One region of the Brevibacillus sp. FSL K6-0770 genome, then DNA from elsewhere that is predicted to be linked to it. Evidence: riboswitches for the same ligand, from Rfam matches in the RefSeq annotation. Region 1 holds a riboswitch; each other region holds the start of a gene.
What was found. A riboswitch is a leader RNA that binds a small molecule or an ion and turns the genes downstream of it on or off. The one in region 1 is predicted to bind cobalamin.
Positions count from the first base shown of each region.

Region 2: linked by a shared signal. The riboswitch ahead of NST23_RS23685 (energy-coupling factor ABC transporter permease) and the one ahead of nrdI (class Ib ribonucleoside-diphosphate reductase assembly flavoprotein NrdI) in region 1 are both predicted to bind cobalamin.
Region 3: linked by a shared signal. The riboswitch ahead of NST23_RS18215 (ABC transporter substrate-binding protein) and the one ahead of nrdI (class Ib ribonucleoside-diphosphate reductase assembly flavoprotein NrdI) in region 1 are both predicted to bind cobalamin.
Region 4: linked by a shared signal. The riboswitch ahead of cobO (cob(I)yrinic acid a,c-diamide adenosyltransferase) and the one ahead of nrdI (class Ib ribonucleoside-diphosphate reductase assembly flavoprotein NrdI) in region 1 are both predicted to bind cobalamin.

Region 1 covers NZ_JBBOBQ010000001.1:2,784,970-2,787,164, reverse strand. Annotated here, with positions in the region: gene nrdE (class 1b ribonucleoside-diphosphate reductase subunit alpha) at 1-470, opposite strand, end outside; gene nrdI (class Ib ribonucleoside-diphosphate reductase assembly flavoprotein NrdI) at 457-816, opposite strand; cobalamin riboswitch at 971-1,168, opposite strand; gene NST23_RS13665 (alpha/beta hydrolase) at 1,342-2,163, shown strand.
Region 2 covers NZ_JBBOBQ010000001.1:4,977,514-4,979,708, reverse strand. Annotated here, with positions in the region: gene NST23_RS23690 (quinone-dependent dihydroorotate dehydrogenase) at 1-643, shown strand, start outside; cobalamin riboswitch at 795-990, shown strand; gene NST23_RS23685 (energy-coupling factor ABC transporter permease) at 1,139-1,903, shown strand; gene NST23_RS23680 (energy-coupling factor ABC transporter substrate-binding protein) at 1,900-2,184, shown strand; gene cbiQ (cobalt ECF transporter T component CbiQ) at 2,181-2,195, shown strand, end outside.
Region 3 covers NZ_JBBOBQ010000001.1:3,867,063-3,869,257, forward strand. Annotated here, with positions in the region: gene NST23_RS18215 (ABC transporter substrate-binding protein) at 1-949, opposite strand, end outside; cobalamin riboswitch at 1,098-1,239, opposite strand; gene NST23_RS18220 (MBL fold metallo-hydrolase) at 1,382-2,195, opposite strand, start outside.
Region 4 covers NZ_JBBOBQ010000001.1:1,202,129-1,204,323, reverse strand. Annotated here, with positions in the region: gene cobD (threonine-phosphate decarboxylase CobD) at 1-371, opposite strand, end outside; gene cobO (cob(I)yrinic acid a,c-diamide adenosyltransferase) at 371-910, opposite strand; cobalamin riboswitch at 1,181-1,402, opposite strand; gene NST23_RS06105 (TerD family protein) at 1,583-2,195, opposite strand, start outside.

The DNA of each region.
Region 1 (2,195 bases):
CGGCGGCTTTTCCCTGCATTGAGGAATGTCGGTGTAGCCGGCTGGAGACGCTGCTCCATCATGGAAACAGTCAGGCGCTTCGCAAGCTCGAAGTCTCCGCGGCCGAGCGAGAGAGCAACAATCGCTACCCGATCCGGGTACTGTTCCAAATACGTGGACTTGTCGTCCGTTTTCAGAGCGTAGTCTTTGTAAAACTTGGAGATGGCCATGTACGACGCGAATTGAAAACCAGTGTCATGCGCCAGTCGGAAAACTTCGTCGACCTGTTCAACGGTGTAGTCCTCATACACATTTTCATAAAAATCATGCTGGATCAAATAGTCCATCCGCTCTTTGACACTGTTGAAGGTCATGGTCTTCGCCTGCACTTCCTCCATGAAGACGGCGACTGCCTCTCTGTCTTTTTCCAATTGGTAAAACCCGTCGTTTCCACGCTGCATTAGTTGGTTGTTCAATTCAATGTGCCGCAATTGCTGCCACCCCACTCGTAAATTGTTCCACGTCACGGCCGGTACCGGACAATTCAAACTTGGAAATCACCGGAACGCCATACTGGATCGCGATTGTATCTGCGCTTTTGGCAAAGCTGGTGCCCCAGTTGCGATTGCCGCTGGCAGACACTCCGCGCAAATAGACATGATTTCGCTTCAGGAAACGGTCCACCTTCTCTGGCACCTGCCCGAAGCCTGTCGTGTACGTCACCAGGATGAACGGCTCGTCTAGCACCATCTCCGGATCGATTTCCACGCGCGGCAGATCGATTTTGTTTACGAATCGTCTCACGTTTCCTGTTTTTGAATCAAAAGCGATTATCATGTCCCTCATCCTTTACTGCAATTGTATACTTTTTAGCCAAAGTAAAAGCGCATTCGACGCCAAAATGTCGAATGCGCATGATGATTCCCATCGTATCCATTCAACATGACAAACGAATGGAGCGCTCGAACACTTCCCTATCTTCCGTAGGTTACACAGTGCTTGCAGTCAGGCAGGTCTCCTGGCTTGGGGTCATTGCTCCATTTGGCCTTCCCGATTGGCTCAATCAGTGGCGATCACAAGCAAATGGAACTCTCTCATCACAGTGGCGGGACCGCGTCGGAATCTCACCGACTTCCCTATTAAGTCTACCAAATATAGCGTGGTAAACACCTGTCCGCATCAATATGTAGTTGGTAAAACTTACTTTACCTCAATATATCGTAGGAGTCAAGCTTGGCATGTTCAATTTTCGTAGTGATAATCTCTCTCATTTCTCTATTGCCAATCTCTGGTTTTCGTCCATATAATAGGTTTCGTGTACATAAAAGTTGACGCCTACGGACGAATGGAGAGTGACCCATGATGGACAGTACGACTTACGAGGCAGTAGCGATTCCCCGTTCCCAAACGAGAAAAATAACATACAACGATCGTACGTTCCACCTATTTGTGAGCACGCCAGACACAGCCCCGCCGCCAACAGGCTTTCCTGTCATCTATTTGCTGGACGCCAACTCGGTTTTCGGCACGATGACCGAAGCCATTCGCCTGCAATGCCGCGCTCCTGAAAAAACAGGCGTGCAACCAGCCATCGTCGTCGGCATCGGCTATCCGACGGAAGCGCCCTTCCATCCGTCCCGCTACTACGACTTCACGCATGTCGTTCCGCAAGACGAGCTGCCCGCTCATCCGCGCGGCGGAGAATGGCCGGAAATGGGCGGCGCCGAAGGGTTTCTTTCGTTTATCGAGAAAACGGTGAAGCCTGCTATCGAAAAAGACTTTTCCATCGACACCTCGCGCCAGACGATCTTCGGTCATTCTCTCGGCGGCTTGCTGGTGCTGCACGCCCTGTTGACGCGGCCGCACGAGTACCAATGCTATATCGCCGGCAGCCCGTCCATTCACTGGAACGAAAGCGTCCTGCTCGAAGAAGAGCGGCGCTTGCCTGAACGGCTTACAGACGAGCTGAAAGTCAGAGCGCTCCTGACGATCGGGGAACTGGAGAACGACGGGCGCTTCCACGTCAACGTCAAAGCTGAGGCCATGGCAAAAAGGCTGTCCGCTCTCGGCACAGGCCAGATACAAGCCACGTTCCGTCAATTCCCGGACGAAAATCACACCTCTGTCTTGCACGTCCTGATCAGCCACGCGATCCGCTTCGCATCCAAAACCGCTGCCCGCTAACCAGGGCAGCTTTTTCTTTTCCCAAAACCGGC
Region 2 (2,195 bases), 2.2 Mb from region 1:
CACTCCTAATGAGGAAGCGGCTTCTGACTATATCAAGTGTCTGGACATGCTTTATGCGTACGGCCATTATTTCGTCATTAACATCAGCTCGCCGAACACGCCGAATTTGCGCGACTTGCAGGAGACAGAAAGCATGCGCCAGCTGGTGCGGGCGATACGCGAGAAAGCGGCTGAGCTGGAAGCGCGCGGCATTCAGAAAAAACCGATTTTGCTCAAAGTAGCTCCAGACATGTCTGACGAGCATATGCGCGATGTTGTGCAAGGGGCTGTGGCGGAAGGCATTTCCGGGATTATTGCCACCAATACGACACTGTCGCGGGAAGCTGTTCAAGGGCATCGGTACGCCGAGGAAGCGGGCGGTTTGAGCGGAAAGCCGCTGACAGAGCGATCGACAGCGTGGGTGAAAGAGATTTATCAGGAAGTCGGAGGCAAAGTGCCGATTATCGGTGTCGGAGGCATTTTTACCGGAGAAGACGCCTATCAGAAAATACGCGCAGGCGCCAGCCTGGTTCAGGTTTATACTGGCATGATTTATCAAGGGCCTGGCATTTCGAAGCAGATCAACAAGCAATTGCTCAAGCTGATGCAGCGGGACGGTTTTTCCCACATCAGCGAAGCGGTTGGCGTGGACGCGAAAGCGTAGAATCAAAAACGTAGAACCAAAAACAAGGCTCTTGCAGTCAATGACATTCGCCAAAAGGTCATCGGTTGCAGGAGCCTTTTGATAATAAGCTTTACGCTGGATTGGGCGATTGAGTATAATAATGTAGGACAAGCAAGAACTGTCAAACAATTGGATATTGTCGGCAATAGGTGCCTTTGTGTGCATGAGCACGAAGGGTAACAGGGAATCGGGTGAAAGTCCCGAGCGGTCCCGCCACTGTAATCAGGGAGTTCTCTTTGATGAAGTTCCACTCATATTCATATGGGGAAGGACAAAGAGCGCATCGATCTGAAAGCCAGGAGACCTACCTACTTGCCACACCCTGGAGACCTTCGCGGAAAGGAGCGGTGAATACGGAGCAATTGGACAGAAGTTCATGTCTATTGTTTTGTGCGCATACCTCGTCTGCTATCGGATGGGGCTTTTTTGATTGGAAAAAACGGTAAAAAGAACAGCAAAGGAGGAGAAGTTGCCTTGAATCGATCACGCTTTGTCTCGACCTGTTTATTGATTGCGGGCTTTGTTCTTTACTTTCTCGTAAATGAACCGCAAACTTCTTACGCGATGCACATTATGGAAGGGTATTTGCCGCTGTCGTGGGCGTTGTTCTGGTGGGTAGTATTTATTCCGTTCTTCATTCTTGGCATTCGTTCGTTAAACAAAATCGTCAAAGAACACCCGCAAATGAAGCTGCTTATTGGCGTATCAGGTGCCTTTGCTTTCGTGCTGTCTGCTTTGAAAATTCCTTCGGTGACGGGAAGCAGCTCCCATCCTACCGGAACAGGACTTGGGGCGATCATGTTCGGCCCGTGGGTGATGTCTGTGCTGGGCAGTCTGGTGCTGTTGTTCCAAGCCTTGCTGTTGGCGCATGGCGGATTGACCACGCTTGGCGCCAACGCTGTTTCGATGGCGGTTGTCGGGCCGATGGTGGCTTACGGGGTGTACCGCCTGATTGTCCGTGCCAACGGAGGACAACGTTTGGCTGTCTTCGCTGCGGCAGCTCTTGCTGACCTGGCGACTTATGTAGTGACATCTGTTCAGTTGGCGCTGGCTTTTCCGGCTGAGTCTGGCGGGGTATTGGCTTCTTTCGCCAAGTTCGCTGGCATTTTTGCCATCACACAAATTCCGTTGGCGATCAGCGAGGGGCTTCTGACCGTGCTCGTCTGGAACTGGCTTCAATCTTACAATGCAAAAGAGCTGGCGGAGCTGCGCTTGCTGAAACGGGAGGAATCGCTGTGAAAAAAGGAATGAACTGGCTGCTGCTCCTGGGTGTCGTCGTGCTTGCGATCGTGCCGTTGCTTTTGGTGCAGGACTCGGAGTTCGGCGGAGCGGACGGAGCGGCAGAGGAAGCGATCAAGGAGATTGCCCCTGCGTACGAGCCGTGGTTCCAGCCGCTGCTTGAACCGCCAGGAGGCGAGACGGAGAGCTTGCTGTTTGCCGTGCAAGCGGCATTGGGAGCGGGCATTGTCGGCTATGCGATGGGCTTGTACAAAGGTCGGCTGGATAAAAACAAAAAATGAACTGGCAGCAG
Region 3 (2,195 bases), 1.1 Mb from region 1:
CCTCGATCAAACCTTGGGTAATCCGCGGTCCCGGGCGCGAAAGCAAATTTTGCTCCATCCCGAAAATCTGCTTGTCGCGGATCGCCTTCATCTTGTCCCAACCGTTGCGGTTCGCAATGATGTCCTCCAGCTTTTTCCCTGTCTTGTCGTCCGTAATGCCTTTTGCATACAAAATGACGTCAGGATCGCTTTTTAAAATCTTTTCTTCGCTGATCGGGTTCCACCCTTGGGTATCAGCGGCAATGTTTGTCGCGCCTGCCAGTGAGATCAGCTCATCCAGAAATTCCCCTTTGCCTACCGTCCAGCCCGGCGAAAATTCCAGGTACACTTTTTTCTTGTCTTCCGGCTTCACCGCTTTGACCGCTTCCTGCACGCGCGCGATGTCCTGCTTCATGCTTGCGACTACTTTTTCCGCCTGCTCCTGTCTGTTTGTAATGACACCCATCGCCAAAATGTTGTCAAATATCTCATCCATTTTTTGCGGGTGAGTCACGTAAACAGGCATGCCTAACGTTTTCAGCTTCGCAGCGACAGGCTCATCCATCGAGATTCCGCCGATGACCAGATCAGGCGACTGGGCGAGAATCGCCTCTTCGCTCGGCTTGACGACACCGCCCACTTTCGGCTTCGTGGCAGCTTCTGCCGGATAATCGTCGTAGTCGGACACCCCGACGATCCGGTCGTTCAGGCCGAGTGCGAACAAAATCTCCGTTTCACCTGGAGAGGTGGAGACAATCCGCTGCGGCTCTTTTTGCAAGGTCACTTCTTTTCCCGTCGAATCTTTGACCGTCAGCGGGTAGACAGTGGCTTTGGCCGTTGTTTCCTGTGGTGTTGTCTGTGGCGCCTCTGTCTTTGGAGCAGGGGCTGTTTGCGTGTTGCCATTGCCTGTGCAGCCGACCAAGCTTGCAGCAATGACCAGGGGCATGAGCAGTTTCCACGAACGTTTCATATGTATAACTTCCTTTCTGGGCAACTGGTTGATTCTTAGCATAGAAAAACCCCTTCGCTTCCAGCGGGAAACAAAAGGGTCGACTTGCCAGGACGATCTGGTCACGCCAAAAAGTCCTGAACGGGCCGAACCTTTCCGCGAAGGCGCAGGCACATCATGCAAACAGGCAGGTCTCCTGGCTTGCGGCTTGCGACAGCCGCTTTACAGTGGCGGGACCGCGCCGGATTTGCACCGGCTTCCCTTTTCACCTCGCCCATGACAGACGAGGCACCTGCTTGCTGTATTCAGTTGTTTGTACCTGCAAGCTAAGACTCACCCACCATCATAGCATTCCTTGGCCAAAAAAAGAATGCGTCATTTTGCAGCAAAACGCAGGTCCAGGCTACCCGTCAACCTGCAGCAGCCACTAGCCTTTTGCCTAACCGACGAAAATTACTGCTTGCGCTTGTGCAAGTAATCGATAATTCCCATCGCGCACACCTGCAAATCCAGTCGCAGGACGTTCATCACTTCATGCTGCTCGGCAATGCCGCGCGCTTGCAGATGCTGGCTGACAAGAGCGAACAGCCTGTCCCCCAATTGCTCCGTGCCAAGCCCGGCGGAAACGGCCGCCTCGCCTTCTGCCACGAATACGGGAAGCCACTCTGCCACTTGCCGATAGACGTCCTCCACTTCTTCCGTCATGCCAAAATGCCCGAAGTAGATACGCTGGAGTTCGCGCTTGCGAAAACGCTCGATAGACGCAAGCATCGCCTGCGGATCGAACTGGTTTGGAGACGTGGACGGCAAAACGAAATGCAATCCGTCTTTTTGGAGTTGCGGATAAAAAACGCCCGCTGTATCACCTGTGAACATGCCGCGGCTAACCGGATCGTAAATGCTGAAATGATGGTTCGCATGGCCGGGCGAATCCAAAAATTCAAGGACACAGTTCGGCCCGATCGGCAAGGTGTCTCCGTCTTTTCGCACCAAGATTCGCTCCTCGGGAATCGCCACAATCGGATCGAACAGGCGGTTGAAATCGTCCTGGTAAACGGCTTTCGCTCCCGCAATCAAGCGACTCGGGTCCACCAGATGGCGCGCTCCTTTTGGATGCACCACGATTTTGGCCTGCGGGCATTCGCGCAAAAACAAGCCTGCCCCACCCGCGTGATCCAGATGAATGTGCGTCACGATGATGTATTTGACTTGCTCCGGCGAAAAGCCGAGCTTGTGCAATCCTGCCACAATGTACGGTACGGACGGG
Region 4 (2,195 bases), 1.6 Mb from region 1:
ATGACACGCGCGCCAAACTGCTCGGAAAGCTCTGCATATTCCGAAAAGCACGGATACACGACGCCGACTGTCTCTGGTTGCAGCCCGAGAATCGCCAAAGCCATCGCTTCCGCCGCTCCATTGGCTGGCAAAAGATATGCTTCCGGCAGTCCGAGACGCTTCGCCAGCGCCTTGCGAAACTCGCGGTGTCCCGGGTCCGGATAGCGCAACACCGCAGACAGCGAATCCAGCAGCATGTCCCTGACCCGTTCCGGCATGCCGAGCGGATTGATATTGGCGCTGAAATCGAGAAACTCTCCAGGCTTTACGCCAAAGCGTTGCGAGGCGGTCAGCAAGTCGCCACCGTGACCATACGTTTCCAGCACGTTCATTAAAATTCTACCCCCAGCACTGCTGGTATTCCTTCGTCATAGTAATGCTTGAGCGGCTTCATTTCTGTCACCAGATCAGCCATGTCCATCACTTCCTGCTTGGCGCTCCGCCCCGTCACGACCAGATGCACATGGCTCGGCCTGTTTTGAATCGCTTCCAAAACATCCGAAAGCGGCAGCACATCGTCAATGGGAAAACGGTCGATCGCCAGCGCGTTGTTCAGCTCGTCCAAAATCACGACGTCATACGCTCCCGAAGACAGCGTTTCCCGGGCAAAAGTCCACGCCTCCTTGAGCGCTTCCCGATGCTCCTCTGGCGTCTTCGTCCACGTAAAGCCTACGCCCTTTTGCACGATCTCGATGCCGAGCTTGTCAAAAATGATTTTCTCTCCATACGTCCGCTCAGGCGACTTGATGAACTGAATCATAATCACCTTTTTTCCCCGCCCGGTCGCCCGTACAGCCAAGCCCACCGCTGCTGTCGTCTTTCCTTTTCCGTCTCCGGTATAGACCAAAAACAGTCCACGTTTATTGCTCACAACGCACACCCCCAGATTGAAGTGAAGACCTTGCTGTCATTTTGACCCTACATACTTTTCAGGGCCCCCGTCAGTTACCTAAAAAGGATAGTTTTCTCCAGCCCTTTTCAGGTACTTTTCGGGGACCCCATTGTCCAGTCCAAAAAGTGTCAGCGATTGCTTGTCAGGCGCACAAAAAAACGCTTTGTTTTCCAAAATCTAGAAGGAAAACAAAGCGCGGATAGCTGACAAAAACAATCCTCACCTCTTCCTTTGACCCGAAGGAAAACAGTGCATACACCAAAACAGGCAGGTTTCCTGGCTCAAGGATCATCACTCTTCTTCTCCTTCCCGCCTCGTAGTGGGGCAGTGGATGGCGCCGTTGCCAGGAAGAAGAGCTACTCTTTTACAGTGGCGGGACCGCGTTGGCATTTCACCAAACTTCCCTTTTAACCCTGTCTTTCACGAAATAAGCACTCGCAAAAACACAAGGACCTGTTTTCTATCCTATTCAAATGTCGTTCATTCATTTCAATAACACTCACTTGTTTTAATAATAGCAAATGCTACCGTGGATTCAAGCAAAAGCTGCAAATCGGAGAGGGAAAATGGAAAAACACGGAAAATCCGAGGGAGCGATTCTTGCAAACAACGAAAAAAGCCAGCCTGAGCTGACTTTTAAACTTCCCATCATTAACCAGCGAGGAAATCAGCCAAGATCACTTCCATGTCAAACGGGGTAATCCCCTCTTCCATGGAAAAAACCGTGTCTGCTTCCTCCATCCGGTCGGTAATCGTCCCTCTCGCCTGTGCGTGCAGGGTGAACAGCTCGTGCAAGGTCGGCTTCACAAGTGTCGTCAGCGCGCGGCCCATCCATTCGATACCGCCGCCATTTGCCTCTACGTTGTTGACGAAGCGCGGATGCGAACGCAGCGCGATGTCCGTCCAAATGACTTTTCGCTCTGCCAGATCGAGAATGACCGGGAGGCAGATCGTCGAACGGGCAGCGATGTCGGCTTTATCCTGAACTGTCAACGGTTCAAAAACTTCGCCGGACTCGGGCTGACTGCGGATCATCCAGCCTGCGAAGCACTCCGGCAAATCGCAATACGGCTGGCTCGTAAACGAGTTCAGTGACATCACGACATAGCGCCCGCCGTATCGAAGCACTGACTCGATATCGACATCGATGAACTCGCACGCTCCGTTCGGCGCCTGTACGACATCGCCGCTATGGCAGGCGCGATACTTCGCGGACCGCAAATTGGTGTAGGACACATGCTCCATGTACGTCCACTTCTCGTCA